DNA from 4 places in the Rhizobium sp. YTUHZ044 genome. Region 1 is predicted to be linked to each of the others. Evidence: predicted binding sites of a transcription regulator. Region 1 holds the regulator's gene; each other region holds the start of a gene.
The links. The regulator PhoB, encoded in region 1, activates phosphate uptake and scavenging genes when phosphate is short. The targets are predictions, from matches to a motif close to TGTCATNNANCTGTCAT.

Region 1 (7,036 bases):
ATGGTCGCCTTCGTCGCCAATGCGCCCACGACACCGCTCGAGCCCTCGACGGCCTTGCCCGTGCAGGTCTATATGTGGGCGAACGAGGCCGAACGTGCCTTCGTGGAGCGTACTTCGGGTGCCATCATCGTCCTGCTCCTGTTCCTGATCGTCATGAACATGGGCGCCATCCTCTTGCGTCGTCGCTTCGAGCGCCGCTGGTAAACGGAGTTAAACATCATGAACATGCTGACGGAAGCTGCAGTTGAAAAGGCGCTGGATCAGAAGATGAGCAACGTCCCGTATAAAATGATTGGACAGGATGTCTCCGTATATTACGGCGAGAAGCGCGCGCTTTTCGACGTGAACCTGAACATCCGCGAAAACACCGTAACCGCCCTGATCGGCCCCTCGGGCTGCGGCAAGTCGACCTTCCTGCGAAGCCTCAACCGCATGAACGACACGATCGAAGGCTGCCGCGTCACCGGCAAGATCACGCTCGACAGCGACGACATCTATGATCCGGATATCGACGTGGTCGAACTTCGCGCCCGCGTCGGCATGGTTTTCCAGAAGCCGAACCCGTTCCCGAAGTCGATCTACGAAAACGTTTCCTACGGCCCGCGCATCCACGGTCTCGCCAAGTCGAAGGCCGATCTCGACCAGATCGTCGAGAGCAGCCTGCAGCGCGCCGGCCTGTGGAACGAGGTCAAGGACCGCGTGCACGAATCCGGCACCGGCCTCTCCGGCGGTCAGCAGCAGCGCCTGTGCATTGCCCGCGCCGTCGCCGTCAGCCCGGAGGTCATCCTGATGGACGAACCCTGCTCGGCCCTTGATCCGATTGCCACCGCCAAGGTCGAGGAGCTGATCCACGAGTTGCGCGAGAACTACACGATCGTCATCGTCACCCACTCCATGCAGCAGGCCGCGCGTGTTTCGCAGCGCACCGCCATGTTCCACCTCGGCAACCTCGTCGAGGAGAACGACACCGACAAGATGTTCACCAACCCCGACGATCCACGCACCCAGGATTACATCATGGGTCGCTTCGGCTGATCCCGGCGACACGAAGCTTTCCGTTATTCGAGGACAAAGCCCCATGGCATCGACACATATTTATTCCGCCTATGATGATGATCTGAAGTTCCTCTCCAGGCGGATTTCCGAAATGGGCGGCCTGGCCGAACAGATGGTCGCGGAATCCGTCCGGGCGCTGGTCAACGGCGATACGGCGCTGGCGCAAAAGGTCATTTCCGACGATGTGATCCTCGATCACACCGAACGCGAGATTGGCGACAAGGCGATCGTCACCATCGCCCGCCGTCAGCCGATGGCCTCGGACCTGCGCGAGATCATGGGTTCGATCCGCATCGCCGCCGATCTCGAACGCGTCGGCGACCTCGGCAAGAACACCGCCAAGCGCGTCATCGCCGTGCAGAGCACAGGCGTGCCGCGCAAGCTCGCCCGCGGCCTCGAGCACCTCTCCGAGCTGGCGCTCGTCCAGCTCAAGGAAGTGCTCGACGTCTATACGACACGCGCCGCCGACAAGGCGACCGCCATCCGCGAACGCGACAACGAGATCGACGCGATGTACACCTCGCTGTTCCGCGAGCTCTTGACCTACATGATGGAAGATCCGCGCAACATCACGAGCTGCACGCATCTGCTCTTTTGCGCCAAGAACATCGAGCGCATCGGCGACCATGCCACCAACATCGCCGAGACGATTTACTACATGGCGACGGGCGCCCAGCCGGAAGGCGATCGTCCGAAGGATGACAGTGCCAACACCGTCGGCGCCGCGACGGAATAATTGTTCCGAACGAGAATAATTGTTCCGAACGAGCCGCCCGGGCCAGCCGCCCGGACCAGTCACTTGCGTGCGCGCCCGTTCGGGGCGCGCAAAGAGGTCGCAGCCAATTTCTGAATTTGCGCAGGACGCCTGCTTAAATCGTCCCGGTTTAAGGCTTGTGCGCGAGGAGACGGACACGCATGATCCCGAGAGTCGCAGTTGTTGAAGACGAGGAAGCGCTGAGCGTGCTTCTTCGCTATAATCTTGAGGCGGAAGGCTTTGAGGTCGATACCATCCTGCGCGGCGACGAGGCCGAGATCAGGCTTCAGGAGCGCACGCCCGACCTTCTCATCCTCGACTGGATGCTGCCCGGCGTCTCCGGCATCGAACTCTGCCGGCGCCTGCGCATGCGGCCGGAAACCGAGCGGCTGCCGATCATCATGCTGACGGCGCGCGGCGAGGAGAGCGAGCGTGTGCGCGGACTGTCCACCGGCGCCGACGATTACGTCGTCAAGCCCTTCTCGACCCCCGAGCTCGTCGCCCGCGTCAAGGCGATGCTGCGTCGGGCCCGTCCCGAGGTGCTGTCCTCGGTGCTGAAATGCGGCGATATCGAGCTCGACCGCGAAACCCATCGTGTCCACCGCAAGAGCCGCGAAGTCCGCCTCGGCCCGACCGAATTCCGGCTGCTGGAATTCCTGATGTCGTCGCCGGGCCGGGTCTTTTCCCGTTCGCAGCTGCTGGACGGCGTCTGGGGCCACGACATCTATGTCGACGAACGCACCGTCGACGTCCATGTCGGCCGCCTGCGCAAGGCGCTGAATTTCTCCAACATGCAGGACGTCATCCGCACCGTCCGCGGCGCCGGTTATTCGATGGAGGCCTGAAGGCTGAGGGAGTGTGGGGTTGGCGTTCCCGCCAAACGCACGGCAGTACGGCTTGTGAGGCCCGCCTTGTCGTCCATCGTCGCCGCTGCGGAGCCAGCGTCGTTGCGCCGGCGAGGCTTATGCGTCTCGGCACCACCTTTCCATCGCGCCTGCAAAGCCGACTTGTCCCGGCGCCACCTCTCCTCCGTCAAGCCCTGGCATGACGGAGTGTGGGGGTTGCTAAACGCAAAGGTCACTTCCCACTCGAATAAGAAACGGCGGCCCGTTTTTTATGTCTGGCTATACCGGTCCGCTCAGCTGACCCGCGCCGCCGCCCGGCGGCGTTCGTTGATCGGCTGATAGGCAAGCTTCTGATGATAGCTGCAATAGGGCGAATTGTCCGGGGATTCGCAGCCGCAGAAATGGAAATCTTCCTTGAGCGGATCGCCGACCGGCCACTTGCAGGTGCGTTCGGTGAGCTCCGTCAGGCCGAGGCGGCGGGAAATCGGCACCACCACGTTGCCCTTCGGCACATATTCCATTTCCTCGACTGTATCGATCTCGATCTCTTCCTTCAGCAGGGTTGCGCCCTGCTGGCGGGTCACGGTGCGGGTGGCGATCCGGGAGGCGTAGTTCGGCGCGCGCGGCGCGGATGTCTGGCGCTTCGGCGTGCGCGCCGCGGTGGCCGTGCCGCCGGCCTTGGCGCGGCCGGGAAGGCTGAGCCTGTGCACCTTGCCGATAACGGCGTTTCGGCTGACCCCGCCAAGCTGCGCAGCAATCTGGCTGGCGCTCAGTCCTTCGGCCCAAAGCTTCTTGAGTTTCTCGACCCGCTCGTCTGTCCAGTTCATGCCCTGTCTCCACCTTTTGCGTTGGTGATGGCAGAATCCCTCACCGTTGTCCCGGAAGCCTCCGAAACAAGAAACGCTTGATCAATTTTGGTGACTAGTTCCGCCGCATGCAGTCTAGTAATTGAACTTTAACCTAGTGTGAGGCTGACTCCGTGACAAGAGTCGCGGGAATCCGGATGAATCGAATTTCAAGTTTTTCCCCAACTTGCTGCCTCTGCGTGTCATTTCTGCAATAATGCCTGTTGAAGGCCGAAAGTGCCCCTGTACAAGCTTGCGGCATACGCTAAGGCCGCAGTTTTGTTGACATTGCAGCGCGAAAAGGAAATAGTACCGCTCGCCGCCGAAAGGCGGCATTTTTGATTTTTCGGACCTGGTTTTGTTAGCCGGAATCCGCGCATGACAACATTGAACGGGAGACCCGCGATGGCTGAAGCCGCGCCGCTTTACGACACCTATTCTCGTGCCCCGCTGCGGTTCGAGCGAGGCGAGGGCGTATGGCTGATCGCCGAGAGCGGCGAGCGTTATCTCGATTTCGGCGCCGGGGTCGCCGTCACCTCCGTCGGCCACGGCAACCCGCATGTGGTCGCGGCGCTGAAGGAGCAGGCCGACAAGGTCTGGCACCTCTCCAATATCTATGAAATTCCCGGCCAGGAGCGCCTGGCCAAACGCCTGACCGACGCCACCTTCGCCGACAAGGTGTTCTTCACCAATTCGGGCGCCGAGGCGCTCGAATGCGCCATCAAGACGGCGCGCCGCTATCAGTTTTCCAAGGGCCATCCCGAGAGGTTCCATATCATCACCTTCGAAGGCGCTTTCCACGGCCGCACGCTGGCGACGATCGCCGCCGGCGGCCAGGAGAAATATCTCGAAGGTTTCGGCCCCAAGGCGCCGGGTTTCGATCAGGTGCCGTTCGGCGACATCGATGCCGTGCGTGCCGCCATTACCGATGCGACGGCCGCAATCCTGATCGAGCCGGTGCAGGGCGAGGGCGGCGTGCGTGCCGCCACCAGCGAATTCATGAAGGCGCTGCGCCGGATCTGCGACGAAAATGGCCTGCTGCTGATCCTCGACGAGGTGCAGACGGGCGTCGGCCGTACCGGCAAGCTGTTTGCCCATGAATGGTCCGGCATCACGCCTGATATCATGGCCGTCGCCAAGGGCATCGGCGGCGGTTTCCCGCTCGGCGCCTGCCTTGCAACCGCCGAGGCCGCTTCCGGCATGAAGGCCGGCACGCATGGTTCGACCTATGGCGGCAATCCGCTGGCCATGGCGGTCGGCAGCGCCGTGCTCGACGTCATCCTCGCCGATGGCTTCCTTGAGCATGTGCGCGACGTCGCGCTCGTCTTCCGCCAGGGACTGGCCTCGCTCAAGGATCGTTATCCCGATGTGATCGAGGATATCCGAGGCGAAGGGCTTCTTCTCGGCGTCAAGGCTGCGGTTCCCTCGGCCGAATTGCTGCAGGCGATCCGGGCCGCGCATCTGCTCGGCGTGCCGGCCGGCGACAACGTCATCCGCCTTCTTCCGCCGCTGGTGGTCACTGCCGAGGAAGCTCGCGAAGGGCTTGTGCGCCTCGAGCGCGCCGCCGAGAGCATCCGCGCCGCCAAGATCAAGAAGACGGCTTGAAGGGATCGCCGCCTTCGGGCGCACGACAGGTAAGAACATGGCTCCTAAACATTTCCTCGATCTTTCGGCCGTCACATCGGCCGACCTCAGAACCATCATGAACGACGCGCTCGCCCGCAAGCAGGCCTTCAAGGCCGGCAAGGGCGACAAGCCGCTCGCCGGCAAGATGCTGGCGATGATCTTCGAGAAGCCGTCGACGCGCACCCGCGTCTCTTTCGACGTGGGCATGCGCCAGCTCGGCGGCGAAACGCTGTTCCTCTCCGGCACCGAAATGCAGCTCGGCCGCGCCGAGACGATCGGCGACACCGCCAAGGTGCTGTCGCGTTATGTCGATGCGATCATGATCCGCACCACCGAGCACTCGCGCCTGCTGGAGCTTGCCGAACATGCGACCGTGCCTGTCATCAACGCGCTGACGGACGATACCCATCCCTGCCAGATCATGGCCGATATCATGACCTTCGAGGAGCATCGCGGCCCGATCAAGGGCAAGACCATCGCCTGGACCGGCGACGGCAACAATGTGCTGCATTCGCTGGTCGAAGGGGCGGCGCGCTTCGGCTACCGCATGAACATGGCCGTCCCCCTTGGTTCGGAGCCCAAGGATCACTATCTGAACTGGGCCCGCAATGAGGGCGCCGAAATCATGCTCTGCCATGATGCCGACCGTGCGGTCGAAGGCGTCGATTGCGTGGTGACCGATACCTGGGTCTCCATGAATCAGGAACATCGGGCCCGGGGTCACAACGTCTTCCAGCCTTATCAGGTCAATGCGGCCTTGATGGCCAAGGCCGGCAGCGATGCATTGTTCATGCATTGCCTGCCCGCGCATCGCGGTGAGGAAGTGACGGACGAGGTGATCGACGGCCCGCAATCCGTGGTCTTCGATGAAGCGGAAAACCGTCTTCATGCGCAGAAATCGATTCTTGCTTGGTGCCTGGGCGCGATCTGAACCATAATCGGATGTTGCGAGTCATAAGCTTGCGGCCCGACTGCGCGAGCGCCGGACACTTTGGCCGCCGCTCCCGAAACTAGGAGTAAAGCCATGGCAGAAGCTGCAGCCGCCCTCGGCCAGTTCGATTTCGCCGGCGATGATCATGTCGTCCCCTTTCAGGTGGAGGGTCTGGATGTGCGCGGCCGCGCCGTCCAGCTCGGCCCCATGCTCGATGCCATCCTCGAGCGCCATCATTATCCCGCGCCTGTTGCCCGGCTGCTTGCCGAAGTCGTCGTGCTGACGGTGCTGCTCGGCACCTCGCTGAAGTTCGACGGCAAGTTCACCGTGCAGACCAAGGGCGACGGCCCGGTCGATCTGCTCGTCGCCGATTTCTCGACGCCGGAGAACGTGCGCGCCTACGCCCGTTTCGATCGGGCGCTGCTCGACCAGGCGATTGCCTCAGGCGAGACCGAGCCGGAGCAACTGCTCGGCAAGGGCGTGCTCGCCTTCACCATCGATCAGGGCAAGTTCGCCCAGCCCTATCAGGGTATTGTCGCGCTCGACGGCACCTCGCTCGAGGAGATCGCCGGCGTCTATTTCCGCCAGTCGGAGCAGATCCCGACGCGGGTGCGCCTGGCTGCGGCCGAACTCTTCGACCGTGACGATGCCGGCAAGCCGCGCCACCGCTGGCGGGCAGGCGGCCTCGTCGCCCAGTTCCTGCCGGAGGCGCCGGAGCGCATGCGCCAGCCCGATCTCCACGGCGGCGACGGCGATAACGGCGACCGTCCGCATGGCGAGGATGACGCCTGGACCGAAGCCCGCTCGCTGGTCGAGACCATCGATGCCGACGAGTTGACCGATCCGCAGGTCGGCACCGAACGCCTCTTGTTCCGCCTGTTCCACGAGCGCGGCGTGCGCGTCTTCGAGCCCCGCGCCGTCTTCGACCGCTGCAGCTGTTCGCGGGAAAAGATCGGCAACGTGCTGAAGGGTTTCACCG
Region 2 (7,036 bases), 450 kb from region 1:
AGATCCAGATCTCGGCCGCCCCGAGCGCCGATGCGGCGCGGGCGCTTCTTGCCCAGGCGCAGTCGGAAGGCGGCGCGCCGCTCGTTTCCGCCTCGCCCTATACCGAAGCGGTCGGGCAGGGGGCCAACAGGATCTATCGCGCCCGCTTCGTCGGCTTCGCCAGCAGGGAGGACGCCGCCTCAGCCTGCGATGCGCTGAAGCAGCGCTCCTATGACTGCATGCTGCTCCCGGACCGCGGCTGATCGCAACGCCCCACTGAGGCAGTGCGCTCTGGACAAGCAGCGGGAATCAGCGTCTCCTCCATAAACAAAAGGAGAACATTGATGCTGCGCCGTCTTGCCGACCAGTTCGAAGCCGCTTCCTCCGCCCATGTCGCCGAGAGCGGCATCGAGCGCGACGCCGACTGGTTTCTGTTGAAGCTGCAGGAGGAGATGGGTGAACTGACCCAGGCATGGAACCGCCTGACCGGCCGCGGCCGTGCCAAGGGCCGCTCCCCTGAGGACATCAGGCGCGAGCTCGCCGACGAGACGGCCGACCTGCTTGGTCACCTCATGCTGTTTGCTCGCCGTAACGACATCGACCTCGCCGCCGCGATCGAACGGAAGTGGCGGTTTCAGCCGAGCTGGTAAGAAATCGGGAGCGACATCAGAAGATTTTGCTCAAGCCGGTCACCAGCCAGAACGAAACTGCCGAAATCATTGCCGCTGCCGGCAGGGTGATGATCCATGCGATGACGATGTTGCCGGCTAGCCCCCACCTGACGGCGGACACGCGCCGGGCGGCGCCGACGCCGATGATGGCGCCGGTAATGGTATGGGTGGTCGAGACGGGGATACCGAGCCAGGTGGCGCCGAACAGCGTCAAGGCGCCGCCCGTTTCGGCGCAGAATCCCTGCATCGGATTGAGCCTGGTGATCTTCGAGCCCATCGTATGGACGATGCGCCAGCCGCCGAACAAGGTGCCGAGCGCCATCGCTGCCTGGCATGAGATCACCACCCAGAGCGGCACGTGGAAGCTGCCGCCGAGGTAACCCTGCGAATAGAGAAGCACGGCAATGATGCCCATGGTCTTCTGGGCGTCATTGCCGCCGTGGCCGAGCGAATAGAGCGACGCCGACACGAATTGCAGGAAACGGAAGGATCGGTCGACGGCAAAAGGCGTCTGCCGGATGAAGGTCCAGGTCACCGCCAGGATGAGGAACAGTGCCAGGAGAAAACCGATCATCGGCGACATGACGATGGCGGAGACGGTCTTGAGAAGACCGCTCCAGACGATCGAGCTCAACCCCGTTTTGGCAAGGCCCGCACCGACCAGCCCGCCGACCAGAGCATGGGATGAACTGGAGGGAATGCCGAAGACCCAGGTCACGACATTCCAGACGATGGCGCCGATCAGGGCCGCGAAAATCACCTGCGGCGTGACGATCGCCGGGTCGATGATGCCGGTCCCGAGCGTCTCGGCCACATGCAGGCCGAAGAACAGGAAGGCGATGAAATTGAAGAATGCCGCCCAGAAGACCGCATATTGCGGCCTCAGGACCCGTGTCGAGACGATTGTCGCGATCGAGTTGGCCGCATCATGCAGGCCATTGAGAAAATCGAACAGCAGTGCGACGCCGATCAGGCCGACAAGAAGCGGAAGAGCGAGGGCGGCTTCCATCAGACATTCTCGATCACGATGCCGCTGATCTCGTTGGCGACGTCCTCGAAACGGTCGACCACCTTCTCCAGCTCGCCGTAGATCTCGCTGCCGATCATATAGGCCATCGCATTGCCGGCGCCGTGCCGGCGAAACAGATCCTTGAGCCCCTGCTCGTGCAACTCGTCGGAGCGCCCTTCCACCTGCGTGACCTGCTCGACGATGGCAGAAAGCCGCGGCGCATTGGCGCTGATGCGATCAAGCAAGGGAATGGCCTCGGCAATGAGATTGGCAGCTTCCACAACGGTCTTGCCCATTTCCTGCATCCGTGGATCGAAGCTGGTCTGCTCGAAGAGCCGGATGGTTTTGACGGTTTTGTGCATCATGTCGATCGCATCATCCATGGATTGGATGAGATCCTTGATGTCGCCACGATCGAAAGGTGTGATGAAACTCCGCCGGACGGCCAGCATGACTTCGCGCGTTATATCGTCGGCCTGATCTTCCAACCGCACGATCGTTTCGCATTGATGCTCGATCTCCATTCCCGACAGCAACCTGTCCAGAGCCTGTGCGGCGTCGACGATCGTTCTGGAATGTTGTTCGAAAAGGACGAAGAACCGGTCTTCGCGCGGCATCAACTTTCGAAACCAACCCAGCATGAACACCTCGCAATCCTGGTCTGCGCTATGAACGACGAGCCGTCCTAAACCCTATCCCGTTGAAGAGATAGGGCCGAATTTCGGTTTGTGACAGATTTATGACAGTTGTGCCGCGGCAGGGACATGGCCGTTGCCGGCAGCTGAACCCTTTCCGCCATCGGCGGTCAGCCGACCTTGTACCGGTAAAACTTGCTGTCCACCGCCATCAGCGGGAAGGAGCGGGGCAGGGCGCTCTTGGCAATTTCGGTAAAGCCGTTCTTTTCGTAGAAGCGCTGGGCGGCGACGAACTTGTCCGTCGTGCCGAGGAAGATGTCGGTGAGGCCGGCATCTCTGGCGTGGTCGAACAGGCGCTCGAGAAGCCGCGCCGCCACGCCGTGCTCGCGGCCGCGCACCTCGGCGGCGACGAACATCTTGCGCAGCGCCGCCTGATTGTTGCCGATGTCCTTCAGCCCAAGGGTGCCGACGATGGCGCCGTCCTTGACGGCGACCCAGAACTGACCTTTGCCGGACTGGTAGAAATCCGGGATGACCCGGAGATCGGGCTGCGCATCGGCAGTGATATCGATGCCGAACTCCTCGCGCTGGATCGGCAGGATCACCGACAGCACGTCATCGGCATCGCCTTCGGCAAAGGCTCTGATTTCGATCTCTCCCATCAGATCCTCCCGCCTCAGGCCTGGGTGCCGCCGACGGTGACCTGATCCATGCGCAGATGCGGCTGGCCGACGCCGACCGGAACCCATTGGCCGGCCTTGCCGCAATTGCCGATGCCGGTATCGAGCTTCATGTCGTTGCCGATCATCGACACCCGCTTCATCGCATCCGGGCCGTTGCCGATCAGCATCGCCCCCTTGATCGGCGCGCCGATCTTGCCGTTTTCGATCAGATAGGCCTCGGTGCAACCGAAGACGAATTTGCCGGAGGTGATGTCGACCTGGCCGCCGCCAAAGGAGACGGCATAGACGCCCTTCTTCACCGAGGCGATGATTTCTTCCGGAGTCTTGTCGCCGCCGAGCATATAGGTGTTGGTCATGCGCGGCATCGGCACGTGGGCATAGCCCTGGCGGCGGCCGTTGCCGGTGGGCGCCATGCCCATCAGCCGGGCGTTCTGCCGGTCCTGCATATAGCCGACGAGCTTGCCGTTCTCGATCAGCACGTTGTAGCCCGACGGTGTACCCTCGTCGTCGATGGTGATCGAGCCGCGGCGGTTGTCGATCGTGCCGTCGTCGACGACGGTGACGCCGGGCGCGGCAACGATCTGGCCGAGAAGCCCTGAAAAGGCCGAGGTCTTCTTGCGGTTGAAATCCCCTTCCAGCCCGTGGCCGACCGCCTCGTGCAGCATGACGCCCGGCCAGCCGGAGCCGAGAACGACATCCATCGTGCCGGCGGGCGCGTCGATCGCTTCCAGATTGACGAGCGCCTGGCGCAGCGCCTCGTCGGCGCCGTACTGCCAGCTGCCCTCGGCAATGAAATCGCCGAAGCCGATGCGCCCGCCGCTGCCGTAGGAACCGCTCTCCTGCCGCTCGCCTTCACCGACCACGACGGAAATGTTGATGCGGGTCATCGGTCTTATGTCGCGCACGCGGTGGCCGTCGGCGCGCAGGATGTCGACCACCTGCCAGCTCGCGGCGACCGAGGCGGTGACCTGCCGGACCTTGTCGTCCTTGCCTCTGAGATAGGCGTCGATGTCCTGCAGGACCTTGACCTTCTCCTCGAAGCTCGGCTGGCCGATCGGGTTCTGGTCGCCGTAGAATTTCTTGTTGGTGCCCTGGGGAGCGGCGGCGTAGGTGCCGGAATAGCCGCGCGTCACCGCGCCGACCGCATCGGCCGCCCGCTTCAGCGCCGCCACCGAGAGATCGCCGGCATGGGCATAACCCACCGCTTCGCCGGCAACGGCGCGAAGCCCGAAACCCTGTTCGGTGTTGAAACTGCCGCCCTTCAGCCGGCCATTGTCGAAGGTCAGCGCTTCGGCCTGCGCATGCTCGATGAACAGTTCGCCGTCATCGGCGCCGGCGAGCGCCTCGGCGACAAGGCCGCGCATCGTGGCTTCGTCGGCATCGAAAAGCGTCAGGAGATCGGTGGTCATGGTCTGGCTCCAATGGGCATGTTCGGGAATGCGCTTATCCCCTAGATAGGGCTCCATATAACAAGGAGTGAAGCCCTCGCGGCGAATATTCTTTGTCTCGGGAGGTGGGACGCGCCTCGAAGAGATGCAAACGGTTGATCGCTTTGCGCGGGGTAGACAACGCTAACCACCCGTCGGGGCGTCGAGCGATTTTTTGTCGTCAATGTGCGACTTGCGAAGCTGCCGACATCAATTCCCGGGAATTCGGAGCCTTGAATGTTTGCAGCCCGGCCTCCAGAACTTCAGTGAAGCTCCAGCGGACGATGCCCTCGCGGTCGATCAGGAACTGACCGACAAGCTGCCCATGGTCGGCGGTCATCATCTGCTGATCGGCTTCCGTAATTTGATATCCTTCCTTCTTGTTGAGAAAATCGTCCATCGCCATCACGCCCATAGGCTCTGGCAATTCGCCCGGCAGATCGATGCGTATCGCCATGACCGTGTCGATCCCGACCTCGCGTAAGCCGAAGGCTCGGTGCGAAGCCCGTATCGGGTCGGAAGCCGCAAGAATACCGGGGATCGGATGGTAACGGAAATACAGCCGCGCGCGTTCGACCGGGGTGTTTACCACTGCCAGCGATTGGACGCCTTTCTCGCGCAGCATCGGGTTGAGATATGCCATGGCCGCGACATGGCGCCGGCAGAAGGGACAATGCAGGCCTCGAAACAAACCGATCAACAATGGGCTGCGGCCGCGAAAATCATCAAGCGCGATCTTCCCTTCGCGCGAGACTGCATCAAACACAACGTTCGGCACCCGGTCGCCCGGTTTTAGCGGATGGTCGACATAGCGCGTGGACATGGACAACCTCCTCGCTCGGGATCAGTCGAGAAAAGGCGACACGTTAAGTGTTTCGAGGTCGAGACTGAGCGTTGCGAGGCCCGACCTCTTGTCTTACCGCACCGCCAGGATCCGATCCAAGAATGGTCCCACATTGGCCCGCGGGCAAGCGGTAAACGGCGTATCGTGAACGGAAAAGTCCGTTTTCTCAAAATTCAGCCTTTCACCAGAGCGGGGCCGCTGGCGGAAGTGAAGCTGGATTGAGCGGATGAGGGGCGGACCCGCGACAGGCCGCAGCCGCCCTCAAGGCAGCGCGTCAAAACCTTCGGCGAAACCCTTGAGATCAACAGGAATGCCGATCCCTTCTTCCGGGGTCTGGAAGACGATGAAGGTGGCCTGGGCGCCGCTGCGGAAGGTCTTGAGCAGTTCGTCCTCGAGCACGACTTCGGCATAACAGCCGTCGGCGAAGCAGCGGACGAAGTAGGCGCGGCCGATATCCTTGCCGTCGACATTCAGTCCGAGACCGTTCGGCAGGAGCACGCCGAGCGGCGCCAGCACGCGCAGGATCTTCGATTTGCGGTCGGCCGTCTTCAAGACGACGACGGAAAGCCCGACCTCCGGCCGGTCCTCGGCGATGACGTTCTGCATCAGCGCGCATTGTTCCGTCGCCGCACCGGCCGGCTTGTCGCAAACAACCGACCATGCGCCGTGGTTGGATTTCACCGTGCCGGGCGCCTGCGGCTGCGTCTGGCCGGGCGTTACCTGGATATTCGGGTTGGCAGCCGGGGGCTGCTGCGCCGGGGCAGGGGCGGCCGGTGCCGGTGTGGTGGGTTGGGCGGGGGAAGGGGCGGGTTGCTGTGCGAAGACGGGCGTCGTCGCTGCGGCCGCGATGCTGGCAGTCACGAGAAGCGACCGCGCGAGGGAACGGAAACCCATGGAAACCTCTGGATATCGAATCATTGCGGCTATTGTTGAAGCTGCCCACCGGAAATGAAAAGCCCCACCCCGTGAAAACCGGGGGACTGCGGCAGAAATTGGACCTCTGTCAAATAATGTGCGGTGGTCGGATCGGCCGGAAATGGCATTTTTCATATGCTGATGAAAAACTTGGGATGTTTTGCCGTTCGGCCTGCCTGTGCTTTAAGCAAAAATGCCGCATAGACAATTGCTCCTGCCTGTTGCGGCAAATGCCAAACTGTGGTTTGAAGCGCTGAAGATGGCAAGGATTCTGCGTTCGATTTAGCAGGTCAAGCGCTCGAGGGAGATAATAAGGTGATGAAGAAGGCTTATGCAGCTCTGACCGCGCTGGTCTGTCTGCTTTTTGCTTCCGGCACATATGCCGACCAGCCGACGCCGTGGCAGGCGACGCTGCAGCCGGCGGCGACGCCGATTATGCGGGAAATTCATTGGTTCGAACAATATACCCTGTGGTTTATCGTTCCAATCACGCTCTTCGTTCTGATCCTGCTCATCGTCGTCTGCTTCAAGTTCCGCGCCAGCGCCAATCCGGTTCCGTCGCGCACGAGCCACAATACGCTGATCGAGGTCATCTGGACCGTGGGGCCGGTCCTGGTGCTGCTCTTCCTCGCCATTCCCTCGTTCAATCTTCTGACGGCGCAGCTGACGCTGCCCGAAAATCCTGACGTGACGATCAAGGCGACCGCCACCCAGTGGCAATGGAATTATGAATATGAAGGTTCGGGCGACAGCCCGCTCGCCTTCGATTCCTACCTCTTGAAGGATCAGGATCGCGCGGCCGCCGGCAAGGAAGACAAGTCGGTCTATCCGAGACTGCTCGCCGTCGACAACGAACTGGTGCTGCCGGTCAAC
Region 3 (7,036 bases), 1.2 Mb from region 1:
GTTTCCGCATCGGCATCGTGCGAGGCGGCGCCAATATTGGCGTGTTTCAGAATGTTGAGGCCCTCGGAATAGGCAGCCATCAGGCCGTATTCGATGCCATTATGCACCATCTTGACGAAATGTCCGGCGCCGTGCGGGCCGCAATGCAGATAACCCTGCTCCGCCGTGCTGGCCGCCGCCGCTTCGGCGGTGCGGTTTGGCGATGCTTCCGTCTTGCCGACGCCGGGGGCGAGCGTCGCAAAGATCGGAGACAGATGTTGGACGGTGCCCTTCTCGCCACCGATCATCAGGCAATAGCCGCGCTCCAGGCCGAAGACGCCGCCGCTGGTGCCGACATCGACATAATGGATGCCTTTGGTGATGAGTTCGGCGCCACGGCGGATGTCATCGTGGTAATAGGAATTGCCTCCGTCGATGACGATATCGCCGTTCTGAAGCAGCGGCACCAGGCTGGCCAGCACCTTGTCGACGATCGCCGCCGGCAGCATCAGCCAGATCGCACGCGGATGCGTGAGCTTGGAGACGAATTCCTCCATCGAAGCGCTGCCGGTCGCGCCGAGACCTGCGAGCTCAGCAACGCTTTCCGGCCTGGTGTCGTAGACGACGCATTCGTGACCGCCCCGCATCAGGCGCTGGACCATATAATTGCCCATTCGGCCCAAACCGACCATACCAAGCTGCATAATGAATCTCCTGGAAACCGAGATGAAGTATCGACTCCGGAAACTAGCACCCGCAGTGTGACAGGCAAGCAAAGTCTGGCGATGGGCCGCCGATCTCCTTCGAGACAGGCCTCGTCAAACATCCGGGGCGCTGGCCGGCTCGCCTTTCATCTCGCTGAGATACATGCCCTCGCGCAGATTGATGCCGTATTCGACGAAGGCCTTCATGCTGCAAAGCATCTGTGTCCAGCCTTCGCAGTTGAGATAGGTGCCGCGCCGGCCGGCCTCGTCCTCGCGCCAGCCGTTCTCGGCAATCGTCACCAGCGTGCCGCCATCCTCCAGCGTCTTGAAATTCATTTCCACCAGCGTCTTATACCTTGTCTTGTCCTCGGCAGTGCCGCCGTCCCAGCGAAGCACGATGCGGCTTTCCGGCACAAGCTCGACAACCTCGACCGGCGCATCCTTCCACCAGGTTACTGTCGTGCCTTGAACGAGCGGGGCGCTCGCCCCGCCGATCGTGGTGAAATAGCTGCTGAGTTTCTTCGGGTTGACGACGGCATCGAACACTTCGGCAACAGGACGGCCGATCCGGCCGGAAACGCGGATTCCGAGAGACATTGCACTTCTCCTCTTCTCCATTGTGCCTGAGGCCATTATGTTATAAAAATATAACATGTCAAGCGAATCAACCGACGACCCTGTCTTCAAGGCACTGGCGCATCATCGCCGCCGCGAAATCCTCGACCTGCTCAAGGAGGCCCCCCGCACAACGGGCGCGCTCTGCGAGATGTTTTCCGGGATGGACCGCTGCACGGTGATGCAGCATCTGAAGGTGCTTGAGGAAGCGGGGCTGATCGTCGCCAGAAAGGAGGGCCGCGAACGCTGGAACCACCTGAACAGTCTGCCGATCAAACATATCTACGACCGTTGGATCAGCGCCTATGCAGGTCATGCCCTGTCGATCCTTGATCGGCTGAGAAGCGACCTCGAAGGCTAGCCGGAACAATGACCGGCGTGAGGATCGGCTTGCCCTCCGGCCCGCCGAACTCCTATCCTGGCAAAAGAAGCGTGGGAGCTCAGTACAAATGACGATATCAGGAGCCGGCATACGCCGCATGCGGTTGCTGCGCAGCATGAAGCAGCAACACCTCGCGGAACTCCTCGGCGTCAACCAGGCGACCGTTTCGCGCTGGGAGCGCGGCCAGCTTGATCCCTCGCCCAACCAAGCCGTCAAGCTGGAACGGATTTTCGCCACGCCGCAACATGCTGCGGCCGATGCGGCCTTAAAGCGGCTGGTCGAGGATTCCGTTCGGTCTGTGCATCTGATCTGCGATAGCACGCATCGGCTTCTGTCTGCTTCCCGACCGCGGCAGGCGGAATGGCGTGCACCGCTCGGCGCTTTTCTCGGCCGCTCTCTTTTTTCCTACGCCTCCGCCGAGATCGCCGCCGCCGAACTGTCTCTGGAGGAGCGCGGCTGGCATGAGGACAGGCTGCTATCGTTGACCTTCGATACCGGCGCCAACGGCAATGTGCGCCTGCCGATTACCCCGGGCCGCGTCACTTGGGAGCGGATCAGGCTTTCCGATGGCACCGCTGGCCGCCTCGTCACCACAATCCGCTGAGCCTGCAGCCTTCCTGCATGCCCATGCATAATTTATGCGTTGTCCCACGACACCGGTCTTTATAGCATCCGCCGCCAACGCAGTCAGGAGACGACGCGATGACGATATTGGTGACGGGAAGCGCCGGCCACCTCGGCGAGGCGCTGATGCGCAGCTTGAGAGCTCAGAGCCGGTGGGCGCGCGGCATCGACATCAAGCCTTCGGCTTTTACCGATATGGTCGGCTCCATCGGTGACCGCGGCTTTATCAGGCGAGCGATGTCGGGCATCAGCCAAGTCATCCATGCCGCCACGCTCCACAAGCCGCATGTGGCGACCCACGGCAATCGCGATTTCCTCGACACCAATGTCGGCGGCACGCTGAACCTGCTCGAAGAGGCGACTGCCGCGGGCGTTGCAAGCTTCGTCTTCACCAGCACCACCAGCGCTTTCGGCGCGGCGTTGACGCCGGCGGCCGGCGAGCCCGCAGCGTGGGTCACCGAGGACGTGCTTCCTGTCGCGAAGAATATCTACGGCGTGACAAAGCTCGCTGCCGAAGGAATTTCGGAACTCTTCGCCCGCAAATCCCGCCTGCCTGTCGTCATCCTCAGGACGTCGCGCTTCTTTCCCGAAAGTGATGATGATCCCGAGATTCGCAACAGCTATTCGGCGGGAAATGCGCAGGCCAACGAGCTGCTTCATCGCCGCGTCGATATCAGCGACGTGGTCGACGCCCATTTTCTGGCGCTCGAAAAAGCGCCGGCAATCGGCTTCGGCCGCTATATCATCTCGGCCACGACGCCCTTTCTACCGGGCGATCGCGCAGAGCTCAGGCGTGATGCGCCTGCTGTCGTCGAGCGGCTGTTTCCAGGTGCAAACACGCTTTACGCCGAACGCGGCTGGAAAATGTTCCCGACGCTCGATCGCGTCTACGTCAACGAACGCGCAAGGCGCGAACTTGGCTGGCGGCCGCGCTATGATTTCCGCTTCGTGCTCGATTGCCTGCGCGAGTGTCGCGAATGGCGAAGCCCGTTGGCGATCGATGTCGGCTCCAAGGGCTACCACGAGGAAGTATTCGCCGAAGGACCCTATCCGGTCGATTAGGGCAATGAGCTGATTGCAGGCTCCGAGGGTGTCATCCAGTTATCACGATCCCATCCTAGACGTTTAGCCGGGATAGGGGCGAAATCCGGGTGTGTTCGGTTCTGAGGAATCGATCCCAAAGCCGAGGAATGTCATTCGAAACGGTGTCCAGCTTGCGGGCGGGAACCGTTGCAGGAACGCTTTTGACCGAGAGGCTATTTCATGAAGAACGTCAGATCATATGCATCGCGGCTGTTCGCCGCAGTTTTCGCAGCATCCGCCGCCATTCCCGCCTTGGCAAGGTCGGAGAATTCCGCCACTTTCGTCAATAAGGGCCTGGTCGGCGTCGGCCGCATTCCGGCCAACCAGCGCGACAAATTCGGTGAAACCTTCGGCTCCGGCTCCGGGATGGCGATCGACCCCGCCGCCTGGACTCGGGATGGCGCCAGCTATAGGGGCACGCTCTACCTGCTGCCCGACCGCGGTTACAATGCCGCCGGCACTGTCGACTACCGCCCGCGCCTGAACACCCTTTCGATCATTCTGACCCCGACAGCGCCAGGCGCGACCCCCGAGGCCGGCAATGAGCAATCGGGCGTCGAGGCGAAACTCGTCGAGTCCATGCTCTTTGTTGACGACAAGGGCGCGGACACGACCGGTCTCGACCCGGAATCCGGCGTCCGCGCCGCTGCCGGCAACTTCCCGCCGCTGCCGCAGGCGGCGAACGGCAAGATCGCCCTCGACGATGAGGCGATCATCCGCATGGCCGACGGCACTATGTTCGTCAGCGACGAATACGGCCCCTATATCTATCGCTTCTCCGCCGATGGCCACTTGCTTTCAGCCACCCAGCCGCCCAAGGCGCTTCTGCCGATGCGCAAGGGCGCGCTGAGCTTCGCTTCAAACAATCCCGGTCCCGGCGGGTCCGCTCCCGATCCGAAGGACCCCGAAACCGGCCGCCAGAACAACCAGGGCCTCGAAGGCATGGCAATGACGCCCGACGGCAAGTTTATCGTTGCCGTACTGCAGTCGGCGGCCCGCCAGGACGGCGGCGATTCCGGCTCGACCCGCCAGAATACCCGCGCCATGATCTATGACGCCGCCGATCCCGATCATCTGAAGCTGGTGCATGAATATGTCGTGCCGCTGCCGATCTTCAAGGACGCTAAGGGCAAGACGACGATCGCCGCCGAGAGCGAGATCGTCGCCCTTTCCGACAAGACCTTCCTGATGCTTGCCCGTGACAGCGGCAACGGCCAGGGCGTGAAGGGCGACACGTCTCTGTATCGCAAGATCGACATCGTCGACCTATCCGCCGCAACCGATATCGCCGGCAGCGATTTCGACGCCGGCAAGGCGGCTGCACCGAAAGGTGTCCTCGACCCGTCGCTCACACCGGCTACGCTGACACCGTTCATCGACCTCAACGACGAGGCCGAGCTTGGCCGCTTCGGCCTGCACAACGGTGCGCCGAACGACAGGAACGATCTATCGGAAAAATGGGAAGCGATGGGTCTGGCAAGTGTCCTCGACACGAAGCTGCCGGACGATTACTTCCTGTTCGTCGCCAACGACAACGACTTCTTGACGCAGGATGGCTTCCAGGTTGGCGCAGCCTATAAGGCTGACGGCGGCGCCGATGTCGACACCATGTTCCAGGTCTTCCAGGTGACGCTTCCCGGCTTGAAGAAGTAACTGCGCGCCACGAGGGGCGGACGCGCAAGCCGCGTTCGCCCTATACACCCGGCTTCGTCTTCAACGATGAAAGGAAAAGGTGCGATCCACGACGACCGATGGATGTTTACGATCCTGGGCGCCTACAAACGTAGGTGGGCACCGTGTGTCCAGGCCCACGAGCCCGGACAGGGACAGCTCCCTTTGGATCGAGTATGGCCCCAGGGATTGTGGTTCCTGTCGAGAGGCGCAGACCGCATCGCGATATATAAGGCCGTTTGCATCGACGCGCCAGTGGCGACGGCCAGCCGTTTTTATTTAATTGACATCAATTGAGTTCGGGTGCGGCCCTGCCATTCAGCTTGTCGGTGATGCCGCGAATACGGCTCGAAACCTCGCCGAGCGCTGCCGCCAACGTTTCCTCGGTGCGGGCGGTCGCGGCAAGCACGGTGTCGCGGTTGCCGCGCAGCGACTCGAGCTCGGTTTCCAGCCCGGCGATGCGGCGCGTCAGCTCGGCAATCTCGTCCATGATCATGATGCCGGCCATGACGGTGATCCTGAGATCGCCGATCTCTCCGAACTGGCCCTTGAGATGGCCGACATAGCGGTCGAAACGCGTGGCGAGATCGGTCAGATGATCCTCCTGCCCCTCCTCGCAGGCCATGCGATAGGCCTTGCCGTCGATCGTTACCGTCACCTGCGCCATATCAAATTCTCTCTCATCAGCGGTCCAGAACCGCGCGGATCGTCTCCATGGCCGTCACCAGCCGCCGCGATACCTCACGATTGACCTCTTCCAGCCGGTTGGCGCGAAATTCGGCCTGGTCGAGCTCCTGGGCCAGACGGGAGCGGTCGGCATGCACACGTCGCACCTCGCCCTCGATCTCCCCCTGCTCGCGCTGCCGCTCGACACGCATGTCGACGGCGTTTTCGAGGCTCGAAATCGCCTGTCTCAATTCGTCGAGCGCTGCTTCCATGGTTTTGCCTGTGGGCATCATGCCTTTCCGATTCCCGTGCAGGACCTGCGAATCGGCCACATCTGCCGATCTTGTGATTTCAAGAGGATATGCAGCTCGCCAACGGCCCGTCAATAAATCCCGTCACCCGGCAGCCTGCCTATCTGTGGATGAACGTTTTGGACAGGCCCGTCGCGCCAGTTTGGTCTTTTGTATAGTCGAGCGATCAAATGTCAAAAAATTGCCGCAGGCCGCTGGGATTTGCCCCGCCATTTATTGACTCGCCAGCCCCAACTGCTATGTGTCAGCCGCTTTCACTCGATGGTCTTGGAGGCTCGAGGCCATCCCCCGACACCCGGAGCTTGCAGAAAAGCTATGACCTCTCTCCAACAAAACGACCGGATGGCGAACGCGATCCGTTTCCTCGCCATGGACGCCGTTGAAAAGGCGAATTCCGGCCACCCTGGTATGCCGATGGGCATGGCTGACGTGGCGACGGTCCTGTTCACCAAATATCTGCGCTTCGACCCCAAGAAGCCGCATTGGCCGAACCGCGACCGCTTCGTGCTGTCGGCCGGCCATGGCTCGATGCTGCTCTATTCGCTGCTGTATCTGACCGGTTATCCCGATATGACGATCGAGGACCTGAAGCAGTTCCGTCAGGTCGGCTCCAAGACCGCCGGCCACCCTGAATACGGCCACGCAACCGGCATCGAGACCACCACCGGCCCGCTAGGTCAGGGTATCGCCAATGCGGTCGGCATGGCGATCGCCGAACGCAAGCTGCGCGAGGAATTCGGTGCGGACCTCCAGGACCACTACACCTATGTCATCAATGGCGACGGCTGCCTGATGGAAGGCATCAGCCATGAAGCCATCGCCCTTGCCGGCCACCTGAAGCTCAACAAGCTGATCCTTTTCTGGGATAACAACTCGATCACCATCGACGGCGCCGTTTCGCTGTCGGATTCGACGGATCAGATTGCCCGCTTCAAGGCCGTTCACTGGAACACGATTGAGATCGATGGCCACGATCAGGCCGCCATCGCCGATGCGATCGA
Region 4 (7,036 bases), 750 kb from region 1:
ATATCGCTGCCGGCGAATCCGTTGGCATCGTCGGACCTTCCGGTTCCGGCAAATCCACCCTGCTGATGGTGCTTGCCGGACTGGAAAAGCTCGACAGCGGCGAAATCAATATCAACGACACGCCGCTCCATGCCCTGAGTGAGGATGAGGTCGCCGATTTCCGCGGCCGCAACATCGGCATCGTCTTCCAGTCCTTCCACCTGATCGCCAACATGACGGCGCTGGAAAACGTCGCGGTGCCGCTGGAGCTCGCCAATATCAGCAACGCCTTCGAAATCGCCCATCGCGAACTGAGTTCGGTCGGCCTCGGCGAACGGCTGAACCACTATCCCGGCCAGCTTTCCGGCGGCGAGCAGCAGCGCGTGGCGATTGCCAGAGCGCTCGCTCCCTCGCCCGCCTTGCTGATCGCCGACGAGCCCACAGGCAATCTCGATACCGAAACGGGCCGACAGATCGCCGACCTTCTCTTCGCCAAACAGGCCGAACGCGGCATGACCCTGCTTCTCGTCACCCACGACGTCTCGCTTGCAAACCGCTGCTCGCGCCAGATCCGCGTCCGTTCCGGCAGGATCGAGGGCGACAGCGCCGCCCGCCGCAGCGAGGCGGCAATCGCATGAGCACGGTCACGCCACGCGTCGCGCTCGCTTTTCGCCTGGCGCTCCGCGAGCTGCGCGGTGGCATTCGCGGCTTCTACATCTTCCTGGCGTGCATCGCGCTCGGCACCGGTGCGATCGCCGCCGTCAATTCCGTTTCGCAGTCGATCACTGACACGATCGCCTCGCAAGGGCAGGAGCTGCTGGCGGGCGACGTCCGCTTCGAGCTCAACAATCGCCAGGCGACATCTCAGGAAATGAGCTTCCTTCAGGGCCTGGGAACCATTTCGGTTTCAACCGGCCTTCGCTCGATGGCCCGCAAGCCCGACGGTTCCGACCAGGCGCTGGTCGAGGTCAAGGCCGTCGACGACGCCTATCCGCTCTACGGCAGGTTCGTCGCCGAACCGGACTATCCGCTTGCAGCCCTGCTCTCCAGCCAAGGGGGCACCTATGGCGCGGTCGCCGCCCCGCTGCTTCTCGATCGGCTAGGCCTTGCGGTCGGCGACGAATTGCTGCTCGGCAATGTCAAGCTCAGCATTACCGGCACGGTGAAGACCGAGCCCGACGCGCTGTCGGAAGGCTTCGGTTTTGCGCCGCGTCTGCTCGTCAGCCGCCAGGCGCTCGAAGCGTCGGGGCTGATCCAGACCGGAAGTCTGGTCGAACACGCCTATAAGATCCGGTTGGAAGATAAGGGCGCCATGTCGGGCATCCAGGCCCGCGCCTCCAAGGAGTTTCCCTCCGCCGGCTGGGCGATCCGTACCAGTGATCGCGCAGCACCCTCCCTCACCGAAAATATCACCCGTTTCTCGCAATTCCTGACGCTGGTCGGCCTCACCGCGCTGATCGTCGGCGGCGTCGGCGTCGCCAATGCCGTGCGTGCTTTCCTCGATTCCAAGCGCACCACCATCGCGACCTTCAAATGCCTCGGCGCTCCAGCCGCCGTCGTCGTTCTGATCTATCTCTTTCAGATCGCCATCATCGCCCTTGGCGGCATCTTGGCCGGCCTCGTCATCGGCGCCCTGTCGCCGATCTTTGCGGCACAGTTCCTGGCGCAATTCCTGCCGGTCTCAACCGCGCCGACCCTCTATCCCGGCGCCCTGCTGCTCGCGACGCTGTTCGGCATCCTGACGACGCTCGCCTTCGCCATTCTGCCGCTTGGTCATGCCCGCGAAGTGCCGGCAACGGCGCTCTTCCGAGAGCAGGGCTTCGAAGCCCGCCGGCTGCCGTCCTGGCCTTATATCCTGCTTGCCGCCCTCTTCATGGCGGCCCTTGCCAGCCTTGCCATCCTCACCGCCTATGATCGTTTTATCGCCGTCGTCTTCGTCGGCGCAATCATCTTCGCCTTCGTCGTCCTGCGCCTCGTCGCCGCCTTGATCGCCTGGCTCGCGCGCCGCAGCCCGCGCGTTCACTCGCCGGCGCTCAGGCTCGCGATTGGCAACATCCACCGCCCCGGAGCGCTGACGCCCTCGGTCGTCCTCTCGCTCGGCCTCGGCCTGGCATTGCTGGTGACCCTGACCTTGATCGACGGCAACCTGCGCCAGCAGCTGACCGGCCGCATGAACGAGGGGGCACCCAACTTCTTCTTCGTCGATATCCAGAGTGCCGAGGTCAATGCCTTCCGCAATCTCGTCCAGGCGCAAGCGCCAAGGGGCAAGCTGATGGAGGTGCCGATGCTGCGCGGCCGGATCGTCGCCTTCAATGGTGAGGATGTCACCAAGATGAATGTGCCGGCCGCCGGCCGCTGGGTGCTGAACGGCGATCGCGGCATCACCTACGCCGACACGCTGCCCGAAAATGCCGCGCTCGCCGAAGGCAGCTGGTGGGACAAGGATTACAGCGGCGAGCCGCTCGTCTCCTTCTCCTCGGAAGAAGCGCATGAACTCGGCCTCAAGATCGGCGATACCGTCACCGTCAACGTGCTCGGCCGCAACATCACTGCAAAGATCGCCAATCTGCGCCGTGTCGAGTGGGAATCGCTGTCGATCAATTTCGTCATGGTCTTCTCGCCGAACACGTTCCGCGGCGCCCCGCATGCCTGGCTGGCGACGCTAACCGATCCCTCCTCAACACCGGCCGAAGATGCTGCCATCCTGAAATCCGTCACCCACACCTATCCGACGATCACCAGCGTGCGCGTCAAGGATGCGATCGATATCGTCAACCAGCTCGTCGCCCAGCTTGCGACAGCGATCCGCGCCGCCGCATCGGTGGCGCTCGTCGCCTCGATTCTTGTCCTTGCCGGGGCGCTCGCCGCCGGCAACAGGGCGCGCACTCACGACGCGGTGGTGCTGAAGACGCTCGGCGCCACGCGCGCTATGCTGATTCGCGCCTTCAGCTACGAATATCTGATCCTCGGGCTGGCCACCGCGATCTTCGCACTCTTTGCCGGCGGTATCGCCGCCTGGTTCATCGTCGCCCGCATCATGCGACTGCCGTCTGCCTTCCTGCCCGATGTGGCGGGACTGACGCTCGTCACCGCGCTCGTGCTCACCGTCGGCATCGGCCTCATCGGCACCTGGCGCATCCTCGGGCAGAAGGCCGCACCGGTGCTGCGTGAGCTTTAGACGGATAGCACGGTCGACACGACTTCACGTTACGGCGATTTAACCGACCGCGCCTTTGCAAGCCCCTTGTTTGCAAAGGGCGAAAGCCTCATATTGTCTGCAGGCATGCTGGAGCTCCGCAGCGGCGCCCGGGTCGAAAACCCCGACACCGTATCTCCTTCGGAGCTTGTAAGAGGAAACTATGGCTGATCTTCGTAACTATCAAAGCCGCGTCCAGACCGGCGAGATGATTGATCAAGGCCTGCGCGCATATATGCTCAAGGTCTACAATCTGATGGCGCTGGGCCTGGCGATCACCGGCGTGGCAGCATATCTCGGATTCAACTTCGCGGTCCAGGACGGCCAGCTCACCCAGTTTGGCGCGCTTCTGTTCCAGTCGCCGTTGCGCTGGGTCGTGATCCTTGCCCCCCTTGCGGTCGTCTTCTTCCTGAGCTTCCGCATTCATCAGATGAGCGTGTCCGCCGCCCAGACCACCTTCTGGATCTACGCCGCCTTGGTAGGGCTGTCGCTCTCGTCGGTCTTCCTGGTCTATACAGGCCAGAGCGTCGTTCAGACCTTCTTCGTCACCGCCGCCTCCTTCGGCGCGCTGTCTCTTTACGGCTATACGGCGAAGCGTGACCTGTCGGCGATGGGTTCGTTCCTGATCATGGGTCTCTTCGGCCTGATCATCGCCTCGCTCGTCAACATCTTCCTGGCTTCATCCGCGCTGCAGTTCGCGATCTCGGTGATCGGCGTGCTGATCTTCGCAGGTCTCACCGCCTACGACACGCAGCGGATCAAGGAACTCTACTATGAAGCCGATGACGTCGCTGTCGCCGGTCGCAAGGCGATCATGGGCGCACTGACGCTATACCTCGACTTCCTCAACCTGTTCATGTTCCTGCTGCAGTTCATGGGTAACCGCAGATAACAGGCGCATTGATAGATCGAAAAGGCGGCTTCGGCCGCCTTTTTTGTTGCACCGGTTTCTCAGGGGTGGTTTTAGAGGAGCCTGCTCCTTCCGACGGACCTGCCGCCCGATGTCCTTCCTCCTGCGCGACGCCTCCCAAACCGACATCACCGCCATTACGGAGATCTATCGCGACTCGGTCCTCAATGGCGTTGCAAGCTACGAGATTGCGCCGCCCTCCGAGGCCGAAATGGCCCAGCGGTTTTCCGTGATCGTCAGCCAGCAATATCCCTATATCGCCGCAACCGATGCTGACGGGAAACTCCTGGGCTACGCTTATGCGTCGGCCTTCCGCACCCGCCCTGCCTATCGCTGGATGGTGGAGGATTCGATCTACCTGGCACCCGAAGCCCGCGGCCGCGGCATCGGCAAGGCACTGATCGCCGAGCTGATCGACCGCTGCACCGGGCTTGGCTTTCGTCAGATGGTAGCCGTCATCGGCGGCGCGAGCCCGGCCTCGATCGCGCTTCATCTGAAGGCAGGTTTTGTGGAGGTCGGACTGATGAAGGGTACCGGCTACAAGCACGGCCGCTGGCTGGACACGATGCTCATGCAGCGCAGCCTCGGCGAGGGCATGAGGACCGATCCGGATCCCTCCATTTATCCCGGTACGCTGTTTGCGGGCTGATGAGAATTATTTATCGACAAGCTTCAAGGCCTTGTCGAACACCTTGAGGACCTGATTCAGCTCGTGCCCGCGCTTCAGGATCATGCCGTTGACGTTGATGACAGAATAGGCGCCCTGCTTGGCGGCAAGCTTCGGGTTCTTTTCGATCCGGAAGAGCGGCATCTCGCCGGAGCGCTTGAAGACGGAAAAGACTGCTCTGTCCTTCAGATGGTCGATGGCATAATCGCGCCATTCCCCCTCGCCGACCATGCGGCCGTAGATCCAGAGGATCGCGTCCAGCTCGCGCCGGTGGAAGGTCACCGGAAGCGGGTCCTTGCTTTGCTTGTACTCCCTGAGATCGACGACGACCGAGGAACTATTGTCGACGGAGCGGCTTTCGCCGTGTCGCAAATCCGGCTGATCTGTCATCAGGTCTCCAAGGCCTCCGCTTGTGACAGGAGAGTGACAGTTTGCCCGAGCCGCCGCAAATTGCAAGAGCGCGGCCCCTCACATTCGGCCTACGGCAGCGCCGCACGTCCAGACACCTTTCGCTGGGGACGAAGCAGTGCTTTCTCCCCAGCGCCGCATTTCAGTCAAAACAGCGCCTCATTTGCAGGGGATTTATGCATCCCGGTTTGGCGCCAGCGCGCCAAAGGGCCCGGCGGAGCGTATCGACCTTAACCCCAGCCCCGAATACGCTCGGCCGGGCCGCCCGGCATTTCACCCGTAATCGGATGAAATATCAGATATTTTTTCCCGCCATCACCACGGTCGCCCCGAGAATCGCTGCCGGATCGCCGTCGGCCGTTGCCGACTGCAGCAGAATCGCGCAGCCCTCGAGCTGCGGCCGCTGCAGGACGCTCGCCGGCAGCGTCAGACTGGTCGCCTTGCCGTCCCACATGCCTACGGTTTCGACATTGGTGACGCTGTGCAGATAGGAGATCTTCTTGCCGCTGTTTTCGCCTTTTTCGACGTCGATCGTCTTTTCCTTGTCGAAATAGACCATCACGACATTGGCCTTTCCCTGCCCTGCGCCGATTTTGATCTCCAGCTCGTCGCCGCGCATTGCCGCGCTGACGGGGATGGTCAGCCCGTTGCCTTCGCTGCTGTAGGTGTCGATCTTGCTGTTGATGCCGGTGAGATCGGCGCCGGCCAAATGGCCACGGCCATTGACGATCGCCTGCGGCGTATAGACGTTGCTGCGACCCATCGTCCTGGCATAGCCGTACTGCCGCTCGGTATTTTCCTTCGAGCTCAGCGTATCGGCCCAGCCGAGATAATTCCAGTAGTCGATGTGATAGGCGAGCGCGATGACATCGCCCTGATTCACCAGCTTGCGAAAGGCGGCATCAGCGGGAGGACAGGAGGAGCAGCCCTGCGACGTGAAAAGCTCGACGACGCCTTTGGGCTTGCCGTCTTCGGCCTGCAGCGAGCCTGCAAGAGCAACGCCGACGATCAGCGGAATCAAGAAACGGGGGGACATTCACCTGCACCTCTTTTTCAGCGCCGGCGGCGTTTGAAACCGAAGGCTCTGAGATATGAACGTACGAATAATCCTTCCGGGTCCAAACGAAAAATCACGAACGGGTGAGACCGTAGCTCGGCCGGAACGCAGCTGAAACAAATCATCGTGAGCCTCCGGCAAAGACTCTTGCAGCAAAGAAAAAGCCGCCGGAAACGCTCTCCGGCGGCCATTATCAATCCACTCTCCTAGACCCGGGTGATTTTTGGCCGACCGGCCTAAAATCTGAATCCGGATCTACATCAAAGAAGAAGAGCATGATGTCGTCCGAAAACCGCTCACACTTTTCGGCATCATGCCCTGAAAATCAGGCAGCGAGATCACGCAGGACCGTCTGCAGAATGCCGCCATTGTTGAGGTAGATCACCTCGTCGAGCGTATCGACACGCGACAGCAGCGGAACTTCCTTCACAGTGCCGTCGCCATAGGTAATCTTGGCGATCTTCCTCTCGCGCGGCTTGATCTTGTCCAGCCCCTCGATGGTGACGAGCTCATCACCCTTGAGGCCGAGGCTCTGCCAGGTCGTGCCCTCTTCGAAGACGAAGGGGATGACGCCCATGCCGACCAGGTTCGAGCGATGGATGCGCTCGAAGCTCTGGGCGATGACAGCCTTGACGCCGAGCAGGTTGGTGCCCTTGGCAGCCCAGTCGCGCGAGGAGCCGTTGCCGTATTCGACACCGGCGAAGATGACGAGCGGAACGCCTTCGGCCTTGTACTGCATGGCGGCGTCGTAGATCGAAGTCTCTTCCTTCGACGGGTAGTGGATGGTGTAGCCGCCTTCCTTGCCGTTCGGGCCGAGCA

Region 2: a site for PhoB is predicted at 2,388-2,404, ahead of NL154_RS02870 (DUF47 family protein). Genes of this name have one in related genera too.
Region 3: a site for PhoB is predicted at 3,396-3,412, ahead of NL154_RS17700 (esterase-like activity of phytase family protein). Genes of this name have one in related genera too.
Region 4: a site for PhoB is predicted at 5,165-5,181, ahead of NL154_RS20020 (DUF2794 domain-containing protein). Genes of this name have one in related genera too.

What each region holds. Positions count from the first base shown of each region.
Region 1 is NZ_CP101426.1:153,085-160,120, forward strand. Features, by position in the region: gene pstA (phosphate ABC transporter permease PstA) at 1-204, shown strand, start outside; gene pstB (phosphate ABC transporter ATP-binding protein PstB) at 220-1,035, shown strand; gene phoU (phosphate signaling complex protein PhoU) at 1,079-1,792, shown strand; gene phoB (phosphate regulon transcriptional regulator PhoB) at 1,972-2,655, shown strand; gene NL154_RS00755 (GcrA family cell cycle regulator) at 2,949-3,482, opposite strand; gene NL154_RS00760 (aspartate aminotransferase family protein) at 3,906-5,105, shown strand; gene argF (ornithine carbamoyltransferase) at 5,143-6,057, shown strand; gene NL154_RS00770 (Hsp33 family molecular chaperone) at 6,151-7,036, shown strand, end outside.
Region 2 is NZ_CP101426.1:603,977-611,012, forward strand. Features, by position in the region: gene NL154_RS02855 (D-alanyl-D-alanine carboxypeptidase family protein) at 1-242, shown strand, start outside; gene NL154_RS02860 (pyrophosphatase) at 324-629, shown strand; gene NL154_RS02865 (inorganic phosphate transporter) at 646-1,659, opposite strand; gene NL154_RS02870 (DUF47 family protein) at 1,659-2,300, opposite strand; gene NL154_RS02875 (GNAT family N-acetyltransferase) at 2,465-2,956, opposite strand; gene tldD (metalloprotease TldD) at 2,971-4,386, opposite strand; gene NL154_RS02885 (peroxiredoxin-like family protein) at 4,586-5,227, opposite strand; gene NL154_RS02890 (invasion associated locus B family protein) at 5,510-6,166, opposite strand; gene coxB (cytochrome c oxidase subunit II) at 6,482-7,036, shown strand, end outside.
Region 3 is NZ_CP101426.1:3,584,724-3,591,759, forward strand. Features, by position in the region: gene gnd (phosphogluconate dehydrogenase (NAD(+)-dependent, decarboxylating)) at 1-683, opposite strand, end outside; gene NL154_RS17680 (SRPBCC domain-containing protein) at 798-1,280, opposite strand; gene NL154_RS17685 (ArsR/SmtB family transcription factor) at 1,336-1,659, shown strand; gene NL154_RS17690 (helix-turn-helix transcriptional regulator) at 1,748-2,284, shown strand; gene NL154_RS17695 (NAD-dependent epimerase/dehydratase family protein) at 2,383-3,366, shown strand; gene NL154_RS17700 (esterase-like activity of phytase family protein) at 3,568-5,040, shown strand; RNA gene ssrS (6S RNA) at 5,120-5,278, opposite strand; gene NL154_RS17710 (cell division protein ZapA) at 5,348-5,725, opposite strand; gene NL154_RS17715 (DUF4164 domain-containing protein) at 5,742-6,017, opposite strand; gene tkt (transketolase) at 6,351-7,036, shown strand, end outside.
Region 4 is NZ_CP101426.1:4,073,435-4,080,470, forward strand. Features, by position in the region: gene NL154_RS20000 (ABC transporter ATP-binding protein) at 1-617, shown strand, start outside; gene NL154_RS20005 (ABC transporter permease) at 614-3,157, shown strand; gene NL154_RS20010 (Bax inhibitor-1/YccA family protein) at 3,339-4,067, shown strand; gene NL154_RS20015 (GNAT family N-acetyltransferase) at 4,177-4,734, shown strand; gene NL154_RS20020 (DUF2794 domain-containing protein) at 4,741-5,142, opposite strand; gene NL154_RS20025 (DUF1223 domain-containing protein) at 5,456-6,196, opposite strand; gene acnA (aconitate hydratase AcnA) at 6,543-7,036, opposite strand, start outside.